DNA from 2 places in the Veillonella sp. VA141 genome. Region 1 is predicted to be linked to the other one. Evidence: riboswitches for the same ligand, from Rfam matches in the RefSeq annotation. Region 1 holds a riboswitch; the other holds the start of a gene.

Region 1 (9,851 bases):
GTGCTAACATGACACGTTGTTGTTGACCGCCGCTGAGTTCTCCAATGCGGCGTTTCAAGAAATCTTGCATGCCCACCAATTCCAAAGCATCCAAGATGCGTCCTTTTCTATCTTCCTTCGGTACGTGAAATAAAGCGAGTCCCACTACCTCTTCTACGGTAGCTGGAAATTGGGCTGCATTCTTGTTATAAATTTGTGGCACTAAGTGAATGAGTCCTTTCATTTGTGCTTCTTTCGGACTAATGCCGTCTAAACAAAGATGTCCGGCTGTGGGTTCTAATAGTCCTGCTACCATACGAAGCCAGGTGGTTTTACCAGATCCATTAGGTCCCACCACCAGTACAAACTCACCTTTGGGAATGGTGATGGTCATATTATGGATAACCGTCTGAGATCCATAGGAAAATTGTACATCTTGTATGTGAATGCCTGCGTGCGTCATAGTTAACTCCTTTATGTTTCTAGTTATCGCATATATGGCAAAAGCTGTAATGACATCATCACTACAGCTTGTGTATTATAGTACGCGTTTTGCCCCTACATAGCGTGGTCCCCAGTAGCTATCATCAATATCTGCTACGGCTACACCACTGCTAGATGTGGCACTGATGAATTGTCCATCACCGATGTAAATACCAGAATGGGAAATCCCTGGTTCATAAGTTTCAAAGAACACTAAATCACCCGGTTGTAGATTACTTTTCTCTACTTTTTTACCTACTGTATACTGTTCGTCAGCTTGGCGCGGCATATCAAAGCCTATCTTTTGGAATACATAGCGAATATATCCTGAGCAATCAAATCCCGCTGGCGTAGTGCCTCCAAATTTATAAGGCACTCCCGTAAACGTATTGGCATAGGTCAAAATCTCTTTCACATTGCCAGATATAGGTTGATGTCCAATCTCTAAGCCTTTGTATGTTTTGCCTTTCTTTTTGAAAGTCAGCCCTTGTGGGGCAGAGCTTTTGTCTTTTTTATGCTTTAACGTAGATGTGATAGCTGTGGATTCTCTATTTGGATCGATATGGGCTAATAATTTAGCATCTTTTTCAGAAATTTCTTTCTTTTTAGATACCGTTTTTGTTGTTGCCGGCAGTGGTTTGCCCATCAATTTTTTATAGGTCACTGCTCCCAATATTCCGTCCACTGTTAATCCATTATCTTTTTGGAACAATCTAACAGCCCACTTTGTATTTGCATCATATTCGCTAGTTTCCCTAGCTTTATAACCAGCAGCGATGAGTTTCTTTTGAATACCAAGAATTTCATTGCCTGTATCACCATATTGGTAAGCTCCTTGTACACTAGTACCTAAAAAGCCTACTAATAGAGCGACTGCCAGGTATTGTTTCTTTTTACTCGTCATAGGACTCCTCTCTTATATACGATTATTTGTCTTGTATGTGACAGTTTATGGCGTCTTTCACCCAATATAACGGTCGTTGTTTGACTTCTTCAAAAATTCGTCCCACATATTCTCCGATGATACCAATACCTACCAGTTGTACACCACCTAGGAAGAAGATAGCCACTCCTAAGGTAGACCAACCACTGATAACATTGTCAGAGAAGAAGTGAACAAACAATATGTGTCCGATCATAATCAGGCTTAATAGTCCGCATAGCAAGCCGATATATAAGGCTAACCGCAAGGGTACTCTAGAAAATGCTGTAATGCCGTCTAAAGCAAAGCGCATCATTTTTTTTACACTAAATTTAGAAGTCCCTGCAAAGCGTGGGGGTGCTACGAAATGAAATTCATGTTGCACGAATCCCAAGTCGCCTACAATGCCCCGCAAAAACCTACCATGTTCACGGAATTTTTTCAATGTTTCTAGGGATTTTCGATTCATCAACCGGAAATCGGAACCACCTTCCACGATAGGAACATTGGCTAATTTGTTAAGCACTTTGTAATAGTATTTCGATGTAAAAGCTTTTGCCCAACTAGCATCTTCTGTGGAATCACGAATGGTACGTACTACATCTGCACCTGCTTCCCAATGCTTCACTAGTTCTGGAATCAACTCTGGTGGATGTTGCATATCTCCATCCATAGTGATTACCGCATCACCTTGGGCGTAATCTAATCCACAGGTCAAGGCTAATTGATGACCGAAATTTCTTGCCAATAACAGCACTTTTACCTTTGGATCTTGATTACCAATATATCGTAGCATGCCTGCACTATCATCACTGGACCCATCATCGACGAAAATAATTTCATGGTCATAGTCAAGTGTTTGCAATACATCTTTGACTGTAGTATAAAATTTTTGAATATTATCTTCCTCATTAAATACGGGAACAACAATTGACAGTAACATAGCTCCTCCTTATGATCTTTACCTATCTATTTTACAGGATTGAGACTTGTTTTGCAAACTCCGCTGTATATGGAGACGATATCTGACATGCAGAACATATGCTACAACAAGGATTCATAATATATAGTGGCAAACACATTTTATATCCTGTATACTGATGATAAGAATATTTCTCTTTTCTGATACTGATTATTTTTCATCATATTCCTTGTTGCCCTTCAATAACAAGAATCCCGATTTTATTTAACATTTATTTAGCACTTTTAAACTCATTCTTTCACAACATATATAAAGAATGTGATATTACCCCCATTCAGCAGTTAATTTTATTTACTATTTATTTAGCACTTTTAGGAAAAATACTATGAAACTAACTACATTAGAAGCAATTATATCATTAAAAGAGTCTTCACAAGTTGAATACAAAAAGGCTAAAAATGACTTCCCCAAAGATGCATGGAAATCATATTCTGCATTCGCTAATACTACAGGTGGCTATTTAATTTTAGGAATTTCTGAAGACGAGTGTAAAAAACCAGTTTTAACCGGAGTAAAAGATGCTGAAAAAATAATAAGCGACTTCTGTTCTACCCTAGGTGATAGATCTAAAGTTAGCTTAAATATCATAGAAAATGAAGATATACGAACAGCTATTATTGAAGATAAAACTATAGTTATTATACATATTAAGGAGGCTGCAATTACAGATAAACCTGTTTATCTTAATAACAACCTTGCTCATACTTATATCAGATTACACTCACAAGATCATTTAGTAGATACACAGCAATTAAGTACAATATTAAGAAATCAATCTGATCAATTAGATTATGAATTACTCCATAATTATGATATATCTGATTTAGATTTAGATAGCATTAATAGTTATAAATCAATACTATCTAAGAGATATCCCAGTTTAAACTACTCAGAAATGGACAACCAAAGCTTCTTAGAGAATATTGGCGTATTTCGTAAAAATCGAAATACTAATAAGATACACCTAACGGTTGCTGGATTATTATTCTTCGGCAAATACAACTCTATTATCGATCGATTCCCACATTATCATGTAGATTTTTTTGATAAACGCGGTAATTCACAAAGATGGAGTTTCCGAATTGAGTCAGGCAATTTAGATTTTCCAGATTTAAATTTATTTAATTATTATCGCTTAGTAAGTGAAAAACTCTTATTATCTGTAAACAGAAATTTTGAACTTGATGAGTACACGATCAGAAAAAACCCTACAGATTTAACAATTGCTTTACGCGAAGCATTTGTCAATATGATAATCCATGCGGACTACTTTTTAAATACAACCGCTTTAATTGCGGAAATTCATGAACCTTTTTATATTTTTATTAATCCCGGAATTATGAAAATCCCTGTAAAAGAATTTTTCACTGGAGGCGGTAGATCCTTGGTCAGAAATCCTCTTCTCGTTAGCTTATTCACTAGAATGGGCGCCTCTGAACATGCTGGTAGCGGCAGTCAAAAAATAATTGATGTTGTAGTAAAAAATAGATTCAAAGTTCCTGAATTAAAAAGCGACTTAGAAAGAACGTACTTAAAATTATGGATAGCAGAACCTCTAGTAGACGTTTCTAATCTAAAAGAGGATGAGAAAAAAGTGTATACATTTATCTGCAATCCTCCAACTTCAAATAAATCATCTATTAAATTTACAAAAAAAGAAATTGCCAATGCTCACCCTGATATAACCTCTGCTCGCTTAACAAGAATACTTAACAAGTTATCTGAACAAAATTTAATTGTAAAGATGGGCGCATACAAAAACAGAACTTATGTTAAAGCAGTTTCTTCAGTAGAAGTGATTCATCATTGGGGAGAAACTTATGATATTATAAAACATCTATTTTATAAAGATAAATCTGATTCATAGCAGATATCTTCTTTTTTTACCCATATGCACTTTTTACTAAAACATTAAATTTCATTATAATCATCTTCTACTTATCATACGGTAGAACATAAAAGAAGGTCTTCTTTACAATAATTTCTATTCACTCATTGTAATAAAAGATGACCTTCTTTTTCTATTTTATTTCTCTCAATAATTTTATACTATTTTTACCTTCGTTCTTATGTGTCGATATTGCTATGCACTCGCTTCATGAAATCAGACATAATAGCTACGCCAGTGAAAGAATGTTGCAAACACGTTTGGTAATTGTGCTCGTGGATACCTCCCAAAGCAATACCTTGTACTTGTGGGTAATGTGTCCGAATTAGTTTCAACAGTTCCTTCCCCCGCTTAACGCCAATGCCAGGGTGTCCTGTTTTGCATTGTGTGGGAAAGATGGGACTGATTAAGACGTACTCCAAATTAGGGATTCCTAGGGATGCTAATAACTTGATGTCATCTTCGTTGTGAACGGTGCTCCACATAGTTATGTCCTGAAAATGTTGTTGCAAGATAATCCATAGTTCTTCTTGTTCGGATTGCCAATAGCGTATTAGATTAGTGGGTAGATGGATTCGTTTTGCTGTTGCCAAAACAATAGCTAATTGCTCTCGATTCGTAATAACTTTTCCATGGTGTACTACGGTATCCCCGATGGCATCGCAGAGTTGGAGATACTCCTCAAAGGGTAAATCAGTGTCACGGCACAGGGTGTACAGACTACTGTGATTTCTCATCCAGTTGTCTGGTTCAGCACTATCTGCCCTCGCATCAGGCAATTTAGTACTATGAAGATTCGCTTTTACTGTAGATCTATATGCTCTACGTATATTATACGTTAAACTGCTTTCTTCTGTATGATTAATACAATGCTTGCCATACTTTTGTATTCTTTCTATCCCTCTAGACAGTGCTACACCATATGTGGCTAAGCTAATGTCATCTTTCAGTAACTGGCGATTTGTAATCAACACTAAGGTGTCTATAGATTGGTTATTTTTCTTCATAGAGCACATCGATATAATCACTCATCACCACTTGCATTCCTAAGGCTTTCACATCTTCCATGGCTTCTGCTACAGTTCTACTGTCAGCAATTTCAAATTGTGCATCCCCTTCTTCTTGTTTCTTTTCTTCTGAGGAATGTTCACCAATACCTGTGCTGACACCTGCTGACAGTTTCGTCGCTGCTAATGGTAGGACCCCGTTGCGGAACCTGGCTGTTTCTCTAGTGGAAATCGTAATATTTGCATAAGGTAGGAATAAGCGATATGCCAAGATGACTTGCAATAATTGAGCTTCTCCTACGTCCCCTGCATTGATGGTATCATCATTGACGATAGGCCGCAGGCGTGGACAGGAAATACTAATTTCTCCATGAGGATACGCACGTTGTAGCATATGGGCATGCAAGGCTGTGGCAAAGGCATCTTTTCGAAAATCATCTAACCCCAATAAGGCTGCTAAACCTACTCCCCGCATACCCCCTCGCAAAGCTCGTTCTTGCGTTTCAAGTCGATAGGGAAATACGCTTTTATTTCCTAACAAATGCAATGTTTTATAATTTTCCCAATTATACGTTTCTTGGAATACGGTCACATAATCACAACCGCATTCTCGTAGGTACGCATAATCGTCTACATTGGCAGGATAAATTTCTACGCCCACTACCTTAAAATATTTTTTTGCTAATTCACAGGCACGCCCAATGTAAGAAATAGGACTATGGCGTTCACTTTCCCCAGTCAAAATTAAAATATCCTGTAATCCTGTTTTGGCAATATTTTTTAACTCTTCTTCAATACCTGCTTCATCTAACTTCGCCCGATGGATCTGATTTTTACAGTTGAAGCCACAATACACGCATAGGTTATCGCAATAGTTTGAAATATATAACGGTGTAAATAAATACACAGAATTGCCAAAGTATCGTGTTCGTACGGCCTTTGCTTTTTCCGCTAGTTCTTCCAAAAATGGTTCTGCTGCAGGAGATAATAAAATTTTCAGTCCTTCTACATCAATGGTATCTTCTTGCAACACACGGCGCACATCATCTGCTGTGTATCGATCGTACGTATATTGCTCACGTTCTCGCAATACCGTCTCTAAAATAGGACTTTCAATTTGATCCATGTGGGGGCGATACTTCCAACATGGATCATCTATATGGTATCTGGTGGTACTAGACATGGCTATTCCTTTCCTATTATCTCAAAAATCCAGTCAACGGAGATGAAGCGCTACCACCGGTTTCAAGAGTAGGCCCTAATTTTGACAAATATGCCAATCTTCCTGCTTGGATGGCTAAACCAAATGCTTTCGCCATACCTCGAATATGGCCCGCAGAAGCTACGGCTGTATTTGCCATGATTGCAGCTACGCCCATTTCCATTGCTTCTGCTGCTTGGGATGGAGCACCAATACCAGCATCTACAATGATAGGCAAATCAATTTCATTCACTAAAATTTTGATAAATTCCTTTGTCTGCAATCCACGATTAGATCCAATTGGCGCCGCTAACGGCATCACCGCAGCGGCTCCAGCATTCACCAAATCACGAGCCACTTCTAAGTCTGGATACATGTATGGCATAACGATGAATCCTTCTTTTGCTAATATTTCTGTAGCTTTAATGGTCTCCCCATTATGTGGCAATAAATATTTTGAATCTTTCATAATTTCTACTTTTACAAAATCTCCACAACCTGTAGCTCGGGATAATCTTGCTATACGCACCGCTTCTTCAGCATCTCTAGCGCCACTCGTATTAGGGATTAAGATAGTATCCTTTGGGATAGCATCTAGGATATTTTCCACTTCTCCACCTACCGCACGACGTAGGGCTAAGGTAATCATTTCTGCGCCCGCTTCTTCTAGGACAGCCTCGATTAAGTCGATAGAAAATTTTCCAGACCCCAAGATAAATCGAGAATGCAATGTATGTCCCCCTAAGGTCCATGTATCTTGTGTTTCCATATCTTTCACTGAAAGTGTCATAGGTTCCTCCTTAATCAATATCTTCTCCATGTAATAGTTGAATCACAGCATTTGCCATATGTCCGGCACAAACCATGACACGAGCGGCAGTAATTTTTCCGATAGAATCGATATCGCTCACACCATCACCGCATAAATACCAACGATGATGTCTTCGTTCACGGCGGATACCATTACTATCGCCCCAACCTGCCATACCGGAACAGCCTACCAATAAAGGCTCTGCTGGATGGGTCAAAATAACTTCTGTCATCCACGCTTTTGTGACAGCCTTGTCCACTGCTTCTACGACCATGTCATAGCCATCGATTAATTCAGATAATCTTTCTGGTGTGAGGCATTCATTATGAACAATGACTTCACAGTTTGGATTCATCCGATTGAGGTGACCTTTCATAGCCTCTACTTTTAAAACTCCTACATCATTCACGTCATAGTATTGACGGCCTAGATTACTCTCATCCACAACGTCGAAGTCTACGATTTCTAACTGACCAATTCCAGCACGGCACAATGCCACTGCCACATGGGAGCCAACACCACCCACACCGATAAGCAGAACTTTTTTATCTTGTAAAGATACCATTTAGCCACCTCCTACAAAGGTTACTACTTCCATTGTGTCTGCAGGACTCACACGAGTCGATTCCCAGTCTGCTTTAGAAAGAATCTTCCCATTATATTCCACTACGATGCGATCCATTCGAAACGCTAGGGCTGCCAGTACTTCTTGCACTGTTTGCCCCTCATAATGATAAGTTGCTCCATTTACTTTCATCATATCCTCCTAACTATAGCGTATGCTATATACCTATTTCAAACTAGTATCATACCAATTATCCGTCATGGCTCCTTCACCACATACTAGTATAAAAAAACAGCACGAAAAACCATACCCGCGGTGGTATGCCCCTTCATGCTGTAGCACTCTATCGTCTCACTATTCTTTTCCACTTGTACATCCATTTCGATGTACCTCTATTCTGTACCCATATAGGATAGACTATCCTATGAAAGACACAAAAAAAGGACATCCTGTTGGATGTCCTCAGTATGACGAATCAAACTTATCCTACGTTGGCATTATCCAAATCAGGTTATGGGTCAAAACTTTCGTTTACTCTCAGCCAGTAGGCTCCCCAAAGTTCTCTTTCAGTATACGCTGATACGACTCAATTTGCAAGCCTAAGTATCAACAATTTTTATCGTCTCCGTGCAGACACAGAGGCATAATTTTTAATTACAACGATAGGTGTCATTTGACTATCGTTGCCAAATGGATTATCGATTAAAATTTGCGCAATTTGCTGCGGTTTCAATCCGCGACTATGACCTAAGATAGCCGCTCGTTTTAAATCATTCACGTCCGCTACACAAGCCCCATAGGCTCCTGTTGCTTTCATAATAGCATCGGCTACTGCATGTGGTTGTTTTGGTCCATATACAATGCATTTATCAAATGGAGGCATAGTACCTGTCACATCATCTGTTAAGGATGCGGTCCGTGCCATTTGATAGAACACGCCAGATTTTTTAAACACTTTAGCTACGGCTCCACAGAGGAAGGCAAACATCATTTTCCATTCCCCTTCTTTATCCATAGCTGCTTGCATACCATACACAGATGCCATAGAACCATCCGGATGGATAAAGCGATTTAAAAATTTAGCTTGCCAAGATACTTTTAAATCTTCTGGTCGTGTAAACTCCCCTTGCGTGATAGCCACGACGGATTCTGCTACGCACACAATATCTTCTGGTCCAATATAAGGACCTGCAAATTCTACGATAGCCTCTACGATATCATCTTTGTTCGTTAAAATGCGCGTAGGGATTGGTAAAAGTTCTAATTCTGCCATGATGTACCTCCTATTTACGCATTGCTACTTCTAACTCTTCTGCAGTTAGAGTAATTCTAGTTTTTGAAATACGGTATGCCTCACGACCTACTACTTGATGGTAGATATCGATAGGCATGTCTGGGAATCCCACTAAGTCTTTACGAATATTGCCACTATTAGCCGTCATCACTAGACGCAAACGAATGGTACTGCCTTGTCGTTGTTTATAGACTAACGCTTCCCAATAGCCATCATGACGTTCTGCCTTTGCATCGGTTAACCACGATTGAATTCGCACATTGTCAAATTGTTCTTGTGGTAATAAATGACGAGGGAACATATCCATGATGGTTCCGTATTGTTTACCTCTGTTCACAAATGGAATATCCGTAGATAACACTACTTGATCAAAACTAATGTCTTCTACCACAAATGGAGTGCGACGTTTCACCATGATCACAATGTCTTCATTGCCTTGGCGCCATGCAAATATGCGGTAGGCAATATAAATGATAGCAATGATACAGGCTATCCACACTAGGGTATCTATTAATGTGTAAATATACATAGTTCCTCCTATAGAGTAATGAGCTTAGCTGTTAAGCTAGTATCCTTGAAAATATCTTGTACGATAGACGTTACTCGATCCGCATGGCTAGTAACACAAACTTGTATAGAACCTTTTCTACCTGATGTCTGCTCCAAATCTTCTCCGTACAAAATAGCTCCTACAGCATCAGATGTTTCCCACGCAGGGT
Region 2 (9,851 bases), on a different contig from region 1:
AATTATTTACTACAAATAAGGAAGATACGAATACAAGCCTTGTTCCTACACTAGCAGTTGTAAAAGAATTGTTAAGTGGTCTAGGAGGAGGCACAGGGCAAGCGTTGAATGTACAAGTAAAAGAAACTTCGGATAATGAAGCATATATCTTAATTGGTCAAGGGGAAAATATAGTAATCATACAGTTTGGATATATACACATAACACATTCAACGGGAGAAGCACAATATACAGCAACCTTCCCAATTGCATTTAGAAAAAAATGCTTTGGAATATTTTATAGCCACATTAATCCACGTTCCGATAAGTGGTTAGCAAGTGTTCAAACAAAAAAGCTAGATATAACATCAGTCACAATTTCTGAAGTCATTGGAACACAAAATTCACGGCGTGCTGTTCGATATATGGTGATAGGTGTTTAAAGGAGGTTTATATGGAGACTAAATATATTTTTGTCTTAGACACAAAGGGGATACGAGTAACCTCTTTTTTAATTGGACTACATGCAGATACCGAGGAATCATGCATACAGTTAGCACAAACACTATACCCTAATCACACGTACTTAGCGGGTACACAAGAAATGCAAAACGAGTTCGTAGCAAATAATAAATGTTACATCAATGGCAAATTCATTGATTATGTAGAAGAGCCGAAAGTACTTTCAAAAGCAGAACGTATTGCAGAGATTAAAGCCTACTATGACAAACGTTTTGAAACATTAGAACAGACACTAGCAAGACGTACATTGAGCGGTACTAGTGTAGTAGATTTACAAGAACAATATAAGAAACTCACACAAGAAATGATTGCAAAGATTAAGGAGGTAAAGTAAATGGATAACTACGAAGTACACTCAGATATTCCCGTAATGCATTTTTGTGAATGGTGTTATGCTACACTCAATCAAGATGGTACTTGTCCTACTGAGGGATGTATCCACAATGATTTAATGAATATGGAAGACAAAAAAGAGGAATAATGTTGTTTCAAAAGAGATGGTAGGAGTGATTATGAACAGAGCTAGAGATAAACCAGATCTGATAAGTTTTATTGTTTAGGTGTATTAAAAGGTAAAATGGTATTCGATATGGGATTTTTAGAATCTCTACGAGATATTCTAGTAGAGTCGTGGATTATAAAGGTGGGACTATCCCTTATAGGTAGTGCTGCTATATGGCTAATGAATTTAAAGCACGTTCAAGTACTGGGCGTGTTTATTTTATTAGTTTTATTTGATTTGCTGACTAGATGGGGAGCGATTGCCTATCAGATGTTAGTAGAAGCGGGAGCAGACAAAGAAAGTATATCTGCTTGGGATAAGTATATAGCAATCATTCCTGCGTTTGAAAAGGGATTAATTTCATCTAAACATATGAGAAAACCCTTTGTGACAAAGGTAATGACATATGTATTTGCTACAGCCATAGGTTGGTGCTTTGATTTTATGGCAGGGAAAGAAGCCTTTGTAGTTAATTTAGTTTGGTTATATTTAGCCTCAGCAGAATTTTTGAGTGTACTAGAAAATATGCGTGATGGTGGAAATGTAATGATGGGAAAGTTTTTAGATACCATCAGAGATATGATTGAAAGTAAGTTCAAATTTAAGTTATAAGGAGACATATATGAAAATTGGAAATTATTTTGAGGATTATGAGTTTGCCTGCAAATGTCATCGACATAATGTAGTAGATGGGAAAAATGTGTTGGATCATATTATTGACAAACGTTTAGTAGATGTATTGGATAAAATCCGAGAACGTGTAGGACGACCAGTATATATCGAAAGTGGATACCGTTGTGAAGACCACAATCGTGAGGTAGGTGGAGTGCCTAACTCTCAACATGTATTAGGAACAGCTGCTGACATTACAGTGGACGATATTAGTGTTGATGAATTAGCAGATATTGCAAAAGAGTGTGGTGCAGATGGTGTTGGCAGATATTATGGACTACAATTTGTACACATTGATGTCCGAGGTTATGATGCGGAATGGGAGCAATATTAGGAGGTTGAAATGTATGGAACTATTCTTTCATGGATTAAGAAACACACGATTATGCTTGCTATTGGCTTTGGTACTATTATCTGTGCCCTGCTATATATTTGCGGAACAGGGAGTGACATTAACACAAAGCGAATACAAGATGCTCAGCAAGAACTTAGACGAGCTCAATACAATCAACAAGAAGCAAGCAAACTCAATCGAGAGGTTAGAGATGCAGTTGAACGTAGCGAAGTTATCAACGAACGAATCGAAAGTAGCATTACTAGAAGCGAAGCAGCTACTAGAAGAACAGAGGGAGCAGTTGAGAGCATCCAAGGAGAAATTAAATCTACAAGAGCAGAAATTGACAGAGCAGCAAATCTCATTGGAGAAAGCCAATCTATACTTAGAAGAGCAGAAGGAAGAAATAAAGAAGTACAAGAAAAATAGTCAAAAGCACCGATTCATTGAGGTGCTTTTATTAGGTGGATTAGCCTATAAAATGTTTCGATAACGTATAAAAAATAAATTATAACATTATCAATAAAAACTATTTTTGGGAACGGTTGCACAACCGTTGCACAACCTTTTTTTAAAGAATGGCTTAATACCAAAGGTTTATAGCAATATGTGCGTTATGTGTATCATAATGCCATCATGGATGAGGAAGAATAATTTTCTATAAAATTCCACCATTCCATGATATACTATAAGTAAGTAAATATTTTAGATTTGCAAGGGAGCCTATGTAATAGGCTGAGAAAGGACTATGAAGTACCTGACCTTTTGACCTGATCGGGATCATGCCCGCGTAGGAAGCACGCTGACATATGTGGGTATCGATGTAATGTCGATACCTTTTTGTGTATAGAGTACCTCAATAGGCTCCTTTGTAATGAAAGGAGCTTTTTATGTTTTACACACAAATGCAAGCAGCCCAAAAAGGCATTGTTACCGACGCAATGAAAGTGGTAGCAGAAAAAGAAAACATGGATGTTGAAGTATTACGAGAGTTAGTGGCAAAAGGACATGTAACAATTCCGTGCAACAAGCATCATATATCTTTACAACCAGAAGGAATTGGTCAAAAGTTACGTACGAAAATCAACGTGAACTTAGGTACGTCCAAAGATTGTACAGACTACGAAGAAGAGATGAAAAAAGTTCATCATGCAGTGGCATTAGGGGCTGAATCTATTATGGACTTGTCTACACATGGTGATACAAAAGTATTCCGCCGTCTGCTCACAAAAGAATGTCCCGTTATGATTGGCACCGTACCTATCTACGATAGTGTTATCCATCATCAAAAGGATTTAGGTGAATTGACTGCAGAAGACTTTATTTCTACTATCCGCCTTCACGCAGAAGATGGGGTGGACTTTGTTACATTGCACTGTGGGATTACGCAACATACGGTAGAGCAAATTAAACGTCACAAACGAAAATTAAATATCGTCAGCCGTGGTGGCAGTTTAGTCTTTGCTTGGATGTCTATGACTGGTCAAGAAAATCCTTTCTATGAATACTATGATGAAATCTTGGACATTTGTGCAGAATATGATATGACTATTTCCCTTGGCGATGCATGCCGTCCTGGTTGCTTGGCAGATGCTACAGATATCTGTCAAATCGAAGAACTTGTTCGACTTGGAGAGTTAACAAAACGAGCTCGTGAACGTGGTGTGCAAGTCTTGGTGGAAGGTCCTGGTCATGTGCCGTTGAATCAAGTACAAGCCAACATGGAAGTGCAACAAACAATCTGCGATGGAGCACCGTTCTATGTATTAGGACCATTGGTGACAGACATTGCACCAGGTTATGACCATATTACAGCGGCCATTGGCGGTGCCGTGGCAGCTATGCATGGCGCAGCATTTCTTTGCTATGTAACACCGGCAGAACACTTAGCCTTACCTGACGAAAATGATGTGAAAGAAGGCATTATGGCTTTCAAAATCGCAGCCCATGCCGCAGACATTGCAAAAGGCATTCCGAATGCGCGGGAACGTGATGACCGCATGGCAGAAGCGCGCCAAAAACTAGATTGGGAAGCACAATATGCAGTGGCACTAGACCCTGAAAAAGCACGTCGCATCCGTGAAAGTCGTGCCCCAGAAGAGGGACATAAAGAAGCTTGTAGTATGTGCGGAAAATTCTGCGCCGTACGGAGCATCAACAAAGCCTTAGAGGGAGAGAAGATTGATATATTATAAATAAGAAACAAAGCAGCCAACTCTTTTTTTGAGTTGATTGTTTTGCACTTGCTTTCACCTCACATTTTGTGCTATACTAAACAAATATGAATACACACGCAACTAGACTATCAGTTCTGTGCGCAATTTCGCGTTTGCTGAGGGATGAGAGTTGCGGAGGTTTTTTAACAGGAGGTGCCAACATGGCAGTAGTATCACTTAAACAATTATTAGAAGCTGGTGTTCACTTTGGACATCAAACAAGAAGATGGAATCCTAAAATGGCTAAATTCATCTTCACTGAACGTAATGGTATTTATATCATTGACCTTCAAAAAACTGTAAAAAAAGTAGAAGAAGCATATGACTTCTTACGTGAAGTAGCTCAAGCAGGCAAAACAATCCTTTTTGTAGGTACTAAAAAACAAGCTCAAGAAGCTGTAAAAGAAGAAGCTCTTCGTGCTAATATGTATTTCGTTAACGAACGTTGGTTAGGCGGTATGTTGACTAACTTCAAAACTATCGAAGCTCGTATTAAACGCTTAAAACAATTAGAAAAAATGGCTGAAGATGGAACATTCGAAGTTCTTCCTAAAAAAGAAGTAATTCGTCTTCGTCATGAATGGGAAAAGTTAGAAAAATATCTTGGCGGTATTAAAGATATGCCAGAAATGCCAGGTGCACTTTTCGTAATTGACCCTAAAAAAGAAAAAATCGCTATCGCAGAAGCTAAAAAATTAGGTATTCCTGTAGTAGCTACTGTGGACACTAACTGTGATCCAGACGAAGTTGATTTCCCTATCCCAGCAAATGATGACGCAATTCGCGCAGTTAAATTATTAGCTGGTAAAATGGCTGATGCTATTTTAGAAGGTCGTCAAGGTGAACAAGACGCTTTCGGTACAGAAACTGCTTCCGAAGAAGCTTAAGAATCTGTAAGATTATTTAACAATATATACAGACATAGTCTTAATTGATAAATAAGTAATAACGATGTAAAATTAAGGTAAGGCTAAGGTCTTACCTTAATTATTTATAGGAGGAAAAATCATGGCTCAAATTACAGCAGCTTTAGTAAAAGAATTACGCGACATGACTGGCGCAGGTATGATGGATGCTAAAAAAGCATTGGTAGAAGTTGATGGCGATATCCAAAAAGCAGTTGACTTCCTTCGTGAAAAAGGCTTAGCAGCGGCAGCTAAAAAAGCTGGTCGTATTGCAGCTGAAGGTGTAGTAGCATCTTACATTCATGGTGGTGGACGTATCGGCGTATTAGTAGAAGTAAACTGTGAAACAGACTTCGTTGCTAAAACTGATGATTTCCAAGCTCTTTGTAAAGATGTAGCAATGCAAATTGCAGCAGCTAACCCAACATACTTAAAACGTGAAGATGTTCCAGCTAATATAATCGAACACGAAAAAGCTGTATTGATGGAACAAGCTAAAGTAGAAGCTGAAGAAGACGTTAAAGCTGGCCGTAAACCAAAACCAGAAGCAGTTCTTGAAAAAATGGTAGCTGGCCGCGTTGAAAAATTCTATAAAGAAAACTGCCTATTAGAACAAGTTTTCATTAAAGACGGTGAAAAAACTGTACAAGCTATGATCAATGAAGCAATCGCTAAAATCGGTGAAAACATTAACGTACGTCGTTATGTTCGCTATGCTTTAGGCGAAGGTATCGAAAAGAAACAAGACGATTTCGTTGCAGAAGTTATGGCTACTGTAGGTAAATAAGTACGGAGATAAGAGAACACCGCAAGTGTTCTCTTATTTTTGAATTATTTGTTAGAAACGTCATAAGGAGAAGGACATGAGTGAACGTAAATTTAAACGTATCGTATTAAAACTTAGCGGTGAAGCCTTAGCAGGTGATCAAGGATTTGGCATTAACCCACAAGTGGTAGAACCATTGGCACAAGAGATTGCATCACTTTCCAAAGAAAGTGGTATTGAAATTGCTATCGTTGTAGGTGGTGGAAATATTTGGCGTGGTCTATCCGGTAGTGCTAAAGGTATGGATCGTGCATCTGCTGATTATATGGGTATGATTGCAACAGTGATGAATGCTATTGCATTACAAGATGCTCTTGAAAATGCAGGCGTAGCAACTCGTGTTCAAACAGCGATTGAAATGCAAGAAGTAGCAGAACCATACATTCGTCGTCGTGCTATTCGTCACTTAGAAAAAGGTCGTATTGTTATCTTTGCAGCAGGTACGGGTAATCCATACTTCTCTACAGATACAACAGCTGCTTTGCGTGCTGCTGAAATCGAAGCAGATGCTATTTTAATGGCGAAAAAATTTGCTGATGGCGTATACGATTCCGACCCTAAAACAAATCCAAATGCTGTAAAATTCGATGAATTAACATACATGGATGTAATCAGCAAAGAATTGAAAGTAATGGATGCTACATCAACTACATTATGTAAAGATAATCATATTCCTATCGTTGTATTTAGCATGGATATTCCTGGTAACATCACACGTGCTGCTAAGGGAGAAGCCATCGGTACTATCGTAAAATAAAAGGTGAACACTATGGAAATTAAAGAAATTATTAGCCGCGAAGAAGCGCGCATGGATAAAACAATTGAATCCTTAAAACATGAATTTGCTAATGTACGCACAGGTCGTGCACATACATCTTTATTGGATTCCGTTATGGTAGATTACTATGGTGCACCAACACCTGTTAATCAAGTGGCAAACGTATCTGCTCCAGATCCTCGCATGATTTTAATCGCTCCATGGGATAAAACTATGATTGGTGCTATTGAAAAAGCTATTTTAACATCTGATTTAGGATTAAACCCTAATAATGATGGTGAGGCTATTCGTTTGGCTATCCCTCAATTGACAGAAGAACGTCGTAAAGAATTAGTAAAAGTAGTAAGCAAAAAAGCAGAAGATGCTAAAGTTGCAGTCCGTAACATTCGTCGTGATGCTAATGATGCAATCAAAAAAGAAGAAAAAGCGAAAACAATTACTGAAGATGTGTCAAAAGATGGACAAGAACAAGTTCAAAAATTGACTGACAAAAAAATTAAATTAATTGATGAACTTCGCGATATAAAAGAAAAGGATGTTATGTCTGTCTAATGGAGCATACATCTATTTTGGGATTTCCATGGCAGCTTGCACAGTCTCTTTTGCAGGCTGCCTCTATCCCTTTTACTACAAAAATAGAAAAGAACTATAATCGGTTCTTTTCCATTTCTTCCGAAGAATGTTATGTAGGCCGTGTCATAGTAAAAGAAGGCGCATGGGAGATAGTTCTCTTTCATCCTATGGTAGCCAGTCATGTGGCGCAGTCGAATGAGGTACAATATGCTAAAAAACTTATGGAAGAAAAGTAAACATCAAGAGAGACCGACTATAGATCCAACGAATATTCCAGAACATATTGCCATTATCATGGACGGTAACGGTAGATGGGCAAAGCGTAAAGGCATGCCACGGAGTATGGGTCATCGCGCAGGTGCGGAAGTATTAAAGGATATTGTGAAAGCAGCCCAAGGATTTGGTGTGAAAGCATTGACTGTCTATGGTTTTTCCACTGAAAACTGGAAACGACCAGAAGAAGAAGTCAGCCTGTTAATGGGTCTTATTAAAGAGTATTTACTTTCAAATGTAAAACGTATGCATGCGGAAGGTGTGCGCATTCGTTTTGTGGGAGATATAACCAAGTTATCTGAAGAGTTACAAGGAATCATCAAAGAATCTGAGGAATTAACACAAGATAATAAGGGAATCACACTGCAATTAGCAATCAACTATGGGGGACGTGACGAACTTACAAGAGCTACAAAACAGATTGTCCAAGATGTGGCAAAGGGCGTTATCAATGAGGAAGATATTACAGAAACATTGATTTCTTCCTACTTAGATACAAAAGAATTTGACCGTGTGGATTTACTGATTCGACCAAGTAATGATGCACGAATTAGTAATTTCTTGTTATGGCAAATTGCTTATGCAGAGTTCTGGTTTACCCCTTTACATTGGCCAGATTTTACGCCACAAGTGTTGGAAGAAGCCATCTTGGCATACCAACAACGTGAGCGTAGATTTGGTGGTTTAAAAGAGGAGAAATAATATGTTAAAAACCCGTCTCATCACAGCTTTGATTGGCGTTGTCTTGCTGGCGGTTGCCATCACCTATGGGGGCCTATTTTTTAATCTTGTGATGTCCGTGTTAGCTGTCATCGGTTGGGTAGAATGTGTTAGCTTATTTCGTCATATGAAACGGCGTCTATTACCACAGTGGGGTCTGCTTTATATAGCCCTTGTATGCGGTTCCTTGGTGTTTGGTAGCTACCCATTAGCTTTATTCTTAGGAATTTTGGTGATGTTAGCTATGGTCATTGAATACACCTTCTGCAACGGGAAAAGAACTCTTTCAACAGTGCAATCTACTATTAGTAGTTTGTTATATGTTACCAGTGGCTTTATTGCATTGATGGTGTTGCGTGATAATAGAATCTATGAAAATACCAGCTATTATGCAGGACAAGAAGGATTCGGTACGGCTGTTATTTGGCTTCTGTTGATAGCTATTTGGGCTAGTGATACATTTGCTTATTTTGTAGGCCGTTCTTTTGGAAAACGAAACATCGTACCAACTATTAGTCCTAATAAAACGTTAGAAGGTTTTATTGGTGGTTTCATCGGCTGTATTTTAACAGGGTGGATTGGATCTCTTTCCTTAGGATTACCGCTGAATTTTGGTGTTGGCATAGGTATCATTGTTGGGATATTGGCACCGCTAGGAGATTTATTTGAATCAAAATTAAAACGTGAGGCAAATAAAAAAGATTCTGGTACATTATTACCTGGTCACGGTGGCGTATTAGATCGTTTTGATAGTCTATTGTTTGCTGCACCATTAGTATTGGCATACATTCTTATGCTGTAATGATTTAATTGTAGGGAGACCTTTATGAAAGCTATAAGTATCTTAGGCTCCACGGGGTCTATAGGAACACAAACTTTAGATGTGATTCGTCAACATCCAGATCAATTCCAAGCAGTAGCGTTAGTAACACATGGAAATATTGATTTACTAGAGCAACAAATTGCCGAATTTAAGCCAATTATGGCTGGTGTTGTAGATGAAAAGGCATATATACAATTAAGAGAACGCTATGATGGACCCACAGAAATTATTGGTGGTAAAGAAGCCTTATCTGTAGCGGCAACTTTACCAGAAGCTATGATGGTAGTCACTGCCGTAGTTGGTGCTGCAGGCATTGAACCTACCATGGCTGCGATTCGTGCACGAAAAACGATTGGCCTTGCTAATAAAGAAACTTTAGTGGCTTGTGGATCTTTAATTACAAAAGCTGCCCAAGACAATGGTGTTTCAATTTTACCAATTGATAGTGAACATAGTGCTATCTTTCAATGTTTGGAAGGGCAAAATAGAAGTAATGTAGAAAAATTAATCATCACAGCTTCAGGTGGTGCCTTACGTCACTGGAAGTCAGACGATTTATATGGGGCAACAGCAAAAGATTGTTTAGCGCACCCAACATGGAATATGGGAAATAAAATTACTATTGATTCCGCTACTTTATTTAATAAAGGCCTAGAGGTTATTGAAGCCCATTGGCTTTTTGACTTTGATTACAATCATATTGATGTAGTGGTACATCCACAAAGTAT

What was found. A riboswitch is a leader RNA that binds a small molecule or an ion and turns the genes downstream of it on or off. The one in region 1 is predicted to bind thiamine pyrophosphate.
Region 2: linked by a shared signal. The riboswitch ahead of thiC (phosphomethylpyrimidine synthase ThiC) and the one ahead of thiS (sulfur carrier protein ThiS) in region 1 are both predicted to bind thiamine pyrophosphate.

The regions. Positions count from the first base shown of each region.
Region 1 covers NZ_RQVM01000002.1:116,119-125,969, forward strand. Annotated here, with positions in the region: gene EO112_RS02810 (metal ABC transporter ATP-binding protein) at 1-442, opposite strand, end outside; gene EO112_RS02815 (NlpC/P60 family protein) at 518-1,366, opposite strand; gene EO112_RS02820 (glycosyltransferase family 2 protein) at 1,389-2,327, opposite strand; gene EO112_RS02825 (RNA-binding domain-containing protein) at 2,692-4,233, shown strand; gene EO112_RS02830 (thiamine phosphate synthase) at 4,434-5,261, opposite strand; gene thiH (2-iminoacetate synthase ThiH) at 5,248-6,444, opposite strand; gene EO112_RS02840 (thiazole synthase) at 6,461-7,252, opposite strand; gene thiF (sulfur carrier protein ThiS adenylyltransferase ThiF) at 7,263-7,838, opposite strand; gene thiS (sulfur carrier protein ThiS) at 7,839-8,030, opposite strand; TPP riboswitch at 8,305-8,404, opposite strand; gene EO112_RS02855 (coenzyme F420-0:L-glutamate ligase) at 8,455-9,111, opposite strand; gene EO112_RS02860 (hypothetical protein) at 9,122-9,661, opposite strand; gene murI (glutamate racemase) at 9,670-9,851, opposite strand, start outside.
Region 2 covers NZ_RQVM01000001.1:32,903-42,753, forward strand. Annotated here, with positions in the region: gene EO112_RS00180 (pyocin knob domain-containing protein) at 1-422, shown strand, start outside; gene EO112_RS00185 (hypothetical protein) at 434-835, shown strand; gene EO112_RS08250 (hypothetical protein) at 836-982, shown strand; gene EO112_RS00190 (hypothetical protein) at 1,079-1,615, shown strand; gene EO112_RS00195 (D-Ala-D-Ala carboxypeptidase family metallohydrolase) at 1,626-2,009, shown strand; gene EO112_RS00200 (hypothetical protein) at 2,019-2,438, shown strand; TPP riboswitch at 2,715-2,823, shown strand; gene thiC (phosphomethylpyrimidine synthase ThiC) at 2,900-4,204, shown strand; gene rpsB (30S ribosomal protein S2) at 4,387-5,112, shown strand; gene tsf (translation elongation factor Ts) at 5,234-5,917, shown strand; gene pyrH (UMP kinase) at 5,994-6,713, shown strand; gene frr (ribosome recycling factor) at 6,726-7,286, shown strand; gene EO112_RS00230 (hypothetical protein) at 7,286-7,543, shown strand; gene EO112_RS00235 (isoprenyl transferase) at 7,515-8,282, shown strand; gene EO112_RS00240 (phosphatidate cytidylyltransferase) at 8,284-9,102, shown strand; gene EO112_RS00245 (1-deoxy-D-xylulose-5-phosphate reductoisomerase) at 9,127-9,851, shown strand, end outside.